2 regions of the Paenibacillus sp. MT86 genome follow, and region 2 is predicted to be linked to the other one. Evidence: a T-box and tRNA genes for the amino acid it is inferred to sense, from the RefSeq annotation. Region 2 holds a T-box; the other holds one or more tRNA genes.

Region 1 (4,428 bases), 2.9 Mb from region 2:
CTCTTTTTGTACGGCGTCATATGCTCCATTTTCCGTCCCCATTGACGGGAAGGAGAAAAAACTCGGGTAACACACAACCCGTGATATCCATGTGGTCAGCGCCGCATCGGTAAAAAGAACCTCGCTGGCTTAGGCTGGCGTTTTTTTTTGTTAATAAGAATATTGGCCCTAGCATTGCTTGAGTTTTTGAATACTTTGTATCGAGATCGTTGAAAGGAGGAGTCCTCATGGGTGAAGTTGGTTACGAAGGTGGATACGGCGGTAAAAACTCAGTCGGAGCAGTTCTTGTTCTCTTTATCTTGTTGGTCATCATTTTAGGTTCTTTTTGGGTATAATACTCCCCCGGATGACAAAGCCCCTACGTGATTTGAACAGTTGTATTTATGTGAGAGGATCCCTACCGGCTTAGGCTATCGGGGGTCCTTTTTCTTTGTCTTCTATCGGTTATACTGCGATGCTCGATCAGATGCCAATCGTTGTGTTCATTGCGGATGAGCTCATTGGCAGCGGGAAGATAGATTATTGATAAATACTTACAAAAAGCTGAACAAATACATTTAGATCTTGATCATCATCAGGAAGTACTTATGGGTAAATATTATGAAATGCAAGATAGAGAATTCTTTAAGTCTAGAAAATAAAGTCCGTAAACACCGGACTCCGTAGCATTCCGGATCTCGTCCAGTTCCGCCTTCTCACATGTGCTCTAATCCGCAGATCAACGTAGACGAAATTGCGGTCCTCTCCGATACTAACGACTTTATAACGTTATAAAACGCCTTTTTATGCGTAGGATTTGCGCCTAGCTCGATAATACGGGCTGGGCGCATTTTTGCGTTATCAAGTGCAGTACGGCCGCCAGCCATCGAACAACGCCATTCTGCTGCGAAAAAATCAAGCGGTTGCCATCGATTTTAGGTTCAAATATGAAGCGCGAGTCTGAGAATGGAGCGGGCGCTGTTGCGAGTAACATCGGTTCAATAAACATAGAAACACCTCTTTACCTGAATTATAGCGCTTGGCTATGTAATAAAGAGGCGAGAAGTAATGGTAGGATTAATGTCATGTCATCTATTCTAAAAATAGCCCGGACAAATGCGAACAATTGACAAAGATAAATCTGGAATGAAAAATACATAATTATACCATTTAATGGTTCTAACATACTATATACTCCAATGATATCCAGATGATACAATTGATATGGGTTATGTAAATTAACTTTTATAAATATCTGGAGGTGTTAGCGTGGTTAGAATGGGGAAAAAATTTGTAATATTCTTTTCGATCATTGCTGCTTTTATGACTGTAGCAGCGCCAGTATCTGCAAGTCCTATCTCACAGACAGAATCTGAGATAACGCCTCAATATTGTAACCCATGTAAAGTAAAAGCGGGTTATATGTACCCAAAAAGTCAGTACAGCAGAGACTATTTCACGCCATTACATTACATTACAGTTGATGGAGTGGAGTACTTTTTTTGGTACATAGATGATGATAAATCTACAGCAACACATTGGTATACTGTTTGGAAAGAAGAATAACGAAAAATCCTTGGGGTTTAAATAACCTCAAGGTTTTTTTGTATACATAATAAGGCTGGGATGTAACGAAATTGCGTAAATGTTTTAACATCACGTTTCGGTTAAGATCGGAGGACACTATAAATGACAACGACACGTAAAAAGCTTGAAGGTAACGGTCTTTGGGATATAGCCGGATGATGCTTCCGGAACATAAAGAAACGATCATCCGCCGGCAGCTGGAAGAGGGTAGGAAGAACTAAACCGGTTCTTGATCCGCAGGAAATGGAATTGATTGAGCAGGCGCTCGCAGAGTCATTTCATACGCACCGTACAATCAAATTGCGTTTGTTCGATGAATATGAGGACCAGGAACTGACCGGCACGGTATCCGTAATTCACACCTACCGACGTGAAATCAAGCTGGCTACCGGAATAGGCGAATGGGAATGGATAAAGATTAATGACATAGTTTCGGCAAATTGAAAATACTCGGCAAATGTAATCCCGTTGGCGTAGACTGAGGGGGTTCTTTTTATCTTTCTTTATATAAAGAAGGCGTTACCCTTGAACAAATGATTATAATAGTAGAAATGAGGTCAAATAAGACCAAAAAGCGGGCTTAAAAGTAGTGTCTAACTGACTCTGTCCCCCAATTCGTCCCCAAAAAGTGAAATTCAGATAGACAACCATTAGAAGAAAAGAGAAAAACCCTTGCTGCGCAAGGGCTCCTCGTGATGATCTGTAGTGGGCTCGAACCACTGACCCCTACCCTGTCAAGATAGTGCTCTCCCAGCTGAGCTAACAGATCATGAAATATTTAAAAAGGTAATTCATATATTACCAGCAGACAAGGCGGCTGTCAATGGTTTTCTCGTTATAAAATACCACGTTCCGGTTCAGACTAAATACAACATGATTTTGCCAATGAAGGAGCGTGAATGGCATGACAGGTGGGAAATCCCATCGTATCAAGCGAGTAGGACTGGTGTTCTCGTTATTGGCGGTATCTATTGCGGGCGGCGGCTGCAGTGTCCCGGAAAGAACATCGGTGCAATTGGAGCCGCTGCATGCCCCTGCAGCGCCCGTGATGCTGGATGTGTACGGGCGCTCTGTTGATCAGGACGTATATTCCAAGCAGGGAAGCGGGGCGCTGGAGCCGGTATCCCCGATGGATGCGGCGGACACGTTAAGGGATCTCCATCCATAAAGAGCTCCAGGAACGGCATTATGCTTAACGCGGGCCAACCATCATGATGATCTCTGATCGAACCGTGAGCAGAACAAACCGCCGGCTGGCAGGCTGGCGGCTTGTTGTAAGACGGCCGATGCTATTCCTCATCCCATTTGCGGGAATAACCTTTTTTGATCGTCCAGAAAGTGGGATAGATGATCAGGGCAGCAATGACCACAGCCCAAAATATCGTGGCTCCCATGCTCATAAAGGCAATGCTCCTTTCGTGAAGACCTTAGCTTCTACTACTATACAGGAAAACGAATATTTTGTATAATATCTCGACCTGCGATATCACGAGGAAATGATTCTACATAAAGAGGTGTTGAAATGGCAGCAGAAATCATCAATGTATCAACGGAAGAGCAGTTGCAGCAGGCGCTGGATATCCGAAAGGATGTGTTTGTCCTAGAACAGAAGGTGCCGATCGATTTGGAGATCGATGATTACGACCGCCTGGAATCGGATGCACACCATGTCTTGATCAAGTCGGAGGGGCAGTACGCCGCAACCGGGCGTATTACCTATTACAATAAGGATTCCGCCAAAATGCAGCGGATCGCGGTGCGGAAGCCGTTCCGTTCCAAAGGGATTGGCCGTGTGCTGATGATGGCGCTGGAAGCGCAGGCTCGCGAACTAAAGCTGCAATATTCCGTGCTCGATGCACAGGTGCAGGCAGAGGCTTTTTACCGCAAGCTCGGGTATGAGACGATTTCGGACGAGCCGTTTGATGATGCAGGCATTCCCCATGTTCGCATGAAAAAGGAATTGTAGGCCTCTAACCAAACCAAATAAGATGCCGGTCATTCCGCATCGTCCCCAAAAAAAGAAAAGACCTCGAGCATCGCCTCGAGGTCTTTTGCGCATGAATTAGAACGTCGGCAAATTGTCCAGGTTGTTGCTTGGATCGCCATCCGCATTGGAACGAAGATGTTCGTCTCCATCACGTCCACGGAATACGTTCAGGTTCTTGATTTCCTTATTCTTGGCCATCTGTTGGGCCGTCTTGTAGTCCACGACGCTGCCGTTATCCAGCTTTAGTTCGATGATGTCGCCATCACCATTTTTACGTACGCCTACTACTTCTTGTTGTTGATCCATATGAATCGCCTCCCGGCCTTATTATTCCCGGGAACCCTCGTAAACTATGCATTGACGCATATTGAACTACAATTCGTATACCCGCTGCTGCTCCACGAATTCCATGTTTCCGGTCTTGCCGATGAAAGCTTCGACCTCATCGCTGTAATGCATCAGATAGGTGCGCTCCTGAATTTCTTGAGGCAGGCTGAGCAGTTCATCGAGTGTCGTGTGCACCTCCCCCGGGCCCTGCAGCTGGCATTCATGCAGAATCACTTCGCAATCCCGTTCATTTACCAATTGCTTCAGGAGGATGGGGTCGAATACCATGTCCGCGCTGTAAAAAATCCGATCGTTCAAATAAAGCGAATAGCTGTCTTTGCCCGGAATATGCTGCGTATGAATCAGCTCCACCGAGATTCCGGATGAAATAGCGGCCTTCACGCCCGGTTTCAAAGGATGCACGTCAAATACATCCTGTAGGGAAGAGATATGTCCCTGCTGGTATAAGCCGCCCTTGAGTGTATGTTCCCATATCGGTTCCACCAGCGCTTCAGCAATATAGAGCGGGAGTTTGCGATTGTATTTCA
Region 2 (4,428 bases):
GAACCGCGTATCGTCATTGGATGACATCGCGGTCGAGATCGAGAATTTTGACGTGGATCTGTTATCCAAGCGCAGCTTGAACATAACGGGGGTTTTATCGCTCAAAGGAATCCAGGCGGCGGCTCCGGGAGCTCGTGACCAAGTATGGACCAATGAGGAATTCACAGTGGTACATGCTCCTGAAGCGAATGATATGTATGCAGGCGGAGAGCAGCAGTTCGCAGCCAATCCGTATGAACCGTATCAAGGCGGCGGAGCCAACGCTGAAGCGATTACGCCTTCGCCTTCTTATTTCAGCGAGGCTCAGCCTAGAGTCCAAGAGTCCGAGGCGGATGCGCGCACGCAGCAGTATCTGGCATCTTGGGCGGAATACGAGAATCAAATTCAAGATACGCAGGACTCGGACCGAACGGTAAGCATCTCCAGTACCCCTGAAGCCCAAGATACGGTCGAATATGCCTTACATAATGAGACGGAATTTCAGTCAGCTGAGCCGTCGACTCCGAGTGTATGGCAGTTCGAACGGGCTGCGGCCCAGCCGGAGCCGCAGCAGGAAGAACCGGCAGCCGATTTCCCGGGCGTAACTGAGCGCAATGGCGAAGAGGTTCAAGCCCTGCCGGTATTGGATTCCCCGGAAACGGAGGAAGCCGAGCCTGTTTTTGCCGAGGAAGCCGAGCCGTTGGAGGAGATAGAGGAGGAGGTTTCCGTTCAAGTCGAAGAGGCTCCGTCCAAACCGGAGCTAAAGGTTGCCTTCAACGCGAAGAACAGCACCACTAACACCGCTTCGGGCGTAGGCTTCTCCTCATTGCTTCAATCGAGCAGAACGGTTCAGGATCAGGAACAAGCTGCTCGAGACGAGGAAGAGGCCGTCGAAGAATCGGTGGATGCCGTTTCGTCCGAGGATGTGGAATGGAAGAGTCTGTTCCTGGGCAACCGCCGGGAGGAAACGCCGTTCCGTAAGGTCCGGATGTGCATTGTTCAGCGTGAGGAGACACTCGACGTGATTGCCGAGCGTTATCAACTGACGCCGCGAGAGCTCTTGTTGTATAACCGCATGTCCGAGCAGAATGTGGAAGAAGGCCAGGTATTGTATATTCCCCAGTAACCCGGGAAGTCGTCATGGGGCAAGAATGAAGCAGGCCGAGGCAGGCAGCCTTGGCCTGCTTTTTGTGCTGCGGGGAACCGGTTTGGAGGATAGAAAGCGCAGCGAGCTTGGATAGGATGTTGCATCGAACAAGGATTAATTCGAATCGGCAGGTATGATGTCTAAATCGTTCGGAAACACTCGAAATATTGACTATATGGAACAACCACGTTATATTTGAATAGTATATGTACAGGTATTCCAAAAGCTAGAACAACGTTGAACGGGAAGAGTAGGAAGGTATGGCCTTCAGAGAGCGGAATTGCTACCAAGCGCTGTGAGATTCCGCAGGAACCAGCTTGCCGAAGTCGCCCCGGAGTTGCGGACTTGAGATAGAGTAGGATCGATTGCTACCCTGGTTAGAGTTCGCCGGCCGCAGCCGTTATCTGCGTAAAGTGTCGTGCTTGACCGAAAGCCTTTCATGTTCTTCATGGGAGGACAACGGTTGCTGAACCATGTAAGCACGAAACAAAGGTGGTACCGCGAGAGAACAGTCTTTCGTCCTTTGAGGACGAAGGGCTTTTTTTGTTTCACGCCAACTATGATATCCACGAACACGCCCGGAGGCTAAAACGTTTCGGGTTGGCAAAACTGATTAACAGTATCGGAGGTACGAAAATATGGATCAAAAACAAAACCAATCCCAGTTAGAAATGCCGACGACGTATGATCCGAAGGCAGCCGAACAAAAATGGTATCCGTACTGGAAGGAAGGCGGCTTTTTTGAAGCCGGCAAGCGACCGGACGCGGAGCCTTACACGATTGTTATTCCTCCTCCTAACGTTACGGGCATGCTCCATATCGGCCATGCGCTTGACTTTACGCTGCAGGACATCCTGATTCGCGTGAAGCGGATGCAGGGCTACGATGCGCTGTGGCTCCCCGGTTCCGACCATGCGGGCATCGCCACGCAAACCAAGGTAGAGCAGAAGCTTCGCGAAGAAGGCGTTACCCGTTACGATCTGGGACGCGAGAAATTCCTGGAGAAGGTGTGGGAATGGAAGGACCTGTACGCAAACACGATCCGTGATCAATGGTCCAAGATCGGCCTGTCCCTCGATTACTCCAGAGAACGTTTCACGCTCGACGAGGGATTGTCCGAAGCCGTACGGGAAGTATTCGTCAAGCTTTACGATAAAGGGCTCATCTACCGCGGCAAACGCATCATCAACTGGGACCCGGCTGCCCGTACGGCTTTGTCCGATATTGAAGTGGAGTACAAAGAGGTCAACGGCCATTTGTATCACCTGCAATATCCGCTGAAGGACGGCAGCGGCTCCATTACCGTGGCAACCACCCGTCCGGAGACCATGCTCGGCGATACGGCGGTCGCCGTTCATCCCGAAGACGAGCGCTATAAAGACATGATCGGCAAGACATTGGTGCTGCCTATCGTGGGCCGCGAGATTCCGGTTATTGCGGATGAGTACGTGGAGAAGGACTTCGGCAGCGGTGCGGTTAAAATTACACCGGCGCATGATCCGAACGACTTCGAGATGGGGCTGAGACATGACCTGCCGCAAATTACCGTAATGGATGAATCCGGAACGATGAATGAGTTTGCCGGCAAATACCAGGGCCTTGACCGTGCAGAATGCCGCAAGCAGATCGTCAGCGACATGAAGGAATCGGGCGTATTGCTTCGCATCGAAGACCATGTCCATCAGGTTGGCCATAGCGAAAGATCCGGTGCGGTGGTCGAGCCTTACCTGTCGACGCAGTGGTTCGTTAAGATGCAGCCGCTTGCGGAAGCAGCCGTGGATGCGCAAAAATCCGGCAAGGGCGTGAACTTCGTGCCTGACCGGTTCGAGCGAACCTATCTGCACTGGATGGAGAATGTACGCGATTGGTGCATTTCCCGTCAATTGTGGTGGGGTCACCGGATCCCGGCGTGGTATTCCGAATCCACGGGCGAAGTGGTTGTTGCCATGAATGAAGAGGAAGCCCGCGCGAAGCTGGGCAAGGATGATCTGAGACAGGACGAGGATGTGCTGGATACCTGGTTCAGCTCCGCGCTCTGGCCGTTCTCGACCATGGGCTGGCCGGACCAGGACAGCGAGGATTTCAAACGTTATTATCCGACCAGCGTTCTCGTAACGGGTTACGACATCATCCCGTTCTGGGTGTCGCGGATGATTTTCCAAGGACTTGAATTTACAGGGCAAATGCCGTTTAAGGACACGCTGATCCATGGCCTGGTTCGGGATAGCGAAGGCCGCAAGATGTCCAAGTCGCTGGGCAACGGCATTGACCCGCTCGAGGTTATTGAACAGTATGGCGCAGACGCTATGCGTTATATGATATCGACCGGCAGCACGCCGGGTCAGGATCTTCGATTCCGCTGGGAACGCGTGGAGCAAGCGCGTAACTTCGCTAACAAAATCTGGAATGCGTCGCGGTTTGCGCTCATGAACCTGGAGGGCTTCACGGCGGCGGATATCGACATTTCCGGAGAGCTGGGAACAGCGGACCGGTGGATTTTGCACCGTTTGAACGAAACTTCCCGCGACATTACGCGTCTAATTGATGCCTACGAATTTGGCGAAACCGGTCGACTGCTCTACAATTTCATCTGGGATGATCTGTGTGACTGGTATATCGAATTTGCCAAGCTGTCCCTATATGGCGAGGATCAAGCAGCCAAGAAAAAGACGCAGTCGGTGCTTGCCTATGTGCTGGACCGCACGATGCGCTTGATTCACCCGTTCATGCCGTTCATCTCCGAAGAGATCTGGCAGCATTTGCCGCATGAAGGCGAGACCGTTATGCTGGCTTCTTGGCCGACCTATGATGAGGCGTTTGAGAATACGGAAGCCGTTACCGAAATGAACCTGCTGATGGATGTGATCCGTGCCGTACGTAACATCCGGGCGGAAGTGAACGTGCCGATGAGCAAAAAAGTAGAACTGCAATTGAAACCGGTAAGCGGGCAAATTGCCGGCATTATCGATCGCAATTCCGATTATATTCGCCGCTTCTGCAACACGTCGGAATATGAGTCCTCCCTTGCGCTTGAGGCGCCGGATAAAGCGATGACCGCCGTGGTGACAGGTGTTGAGATGTATCTGCCGCTTGCCGGACTGATCGATATCGCTCAGGAGATCACGCGTCTGGAGAAGGAAATTCAGCACTTGAACAGCGAAGTCGAGCGTGTGGAGAAGAAGCTGAACAATCCTGGTTTCGTATCGAAAGCACCCGAGAAGGTGATTGAGGAAGAACGGGCGAAACTCGCGGATTACTCGGACAAACGAAGCAAAGTGATTGCGCGCATCGAAGAATTGAGA

Evidence for each region. A T-box is a leader RNA that pairs with one kind of tRNA and senses whether it is charged. The one in region 2 lies ahead of AC3RCL_RS07590 (valine--tRNA ligase), so its partner is inferred to be a tRNA-Val.
Region 1: it has a tRNA-Val gene. The T-box ahead of AC3RCL_RS07590 (valine--tRNA ligase) is inferred to sense a tRNA for this amino acid. The anticodon was not compared.

Annotation. Positions count from the first base shown of each region.
Region 1 is NZ_CM179499.1:4,673,823-4,678,250, reverse strand. It holds gene AC3RCL_RS20890 (sporulation protein YjcZ) at 228-335, shown strand; gene AC3RCL_RS20885 (hypothetical protein) at 1,249-1,545, shown strand; gene AC3RCL_RS20880 (YolD-like family protein) at 1,810-2,010, shown strand; tRNA gene AC3RCL_RS20875 (tRNA-Val) at 2,263-2,335, opposite strand; gene AC3RCL_RS20870 (hypothetical protein) at 2,471-2,734, shown strand; gene AC3RCL_RS20865 (GNAT family N-acetyltransferase) at 3,089-3,532, shown strand; gene AC3RCL_RS20860 (DUF3892 domain-containing protein) at 3,629-3,859, opposite strand; gene AC3RCL_RS20855 (MBL fold metallo-hydrolase) at 3,926-4,428, opposite strand, start outside.
Region 2 is NZ_CM179499.1:1,772,296-1,776,723, forward strand. It holds gene AC3RCL_RS07585 (LysM peptidoglycan-binding domain-containing protein) at 1-1,105, shown strand, start outside; T-box leader at 1,355-1,653, shown strand; gene AC3RCL_RS07590 (valine--tRNA ligase) at 1,765-4,428, shown strand, end outside.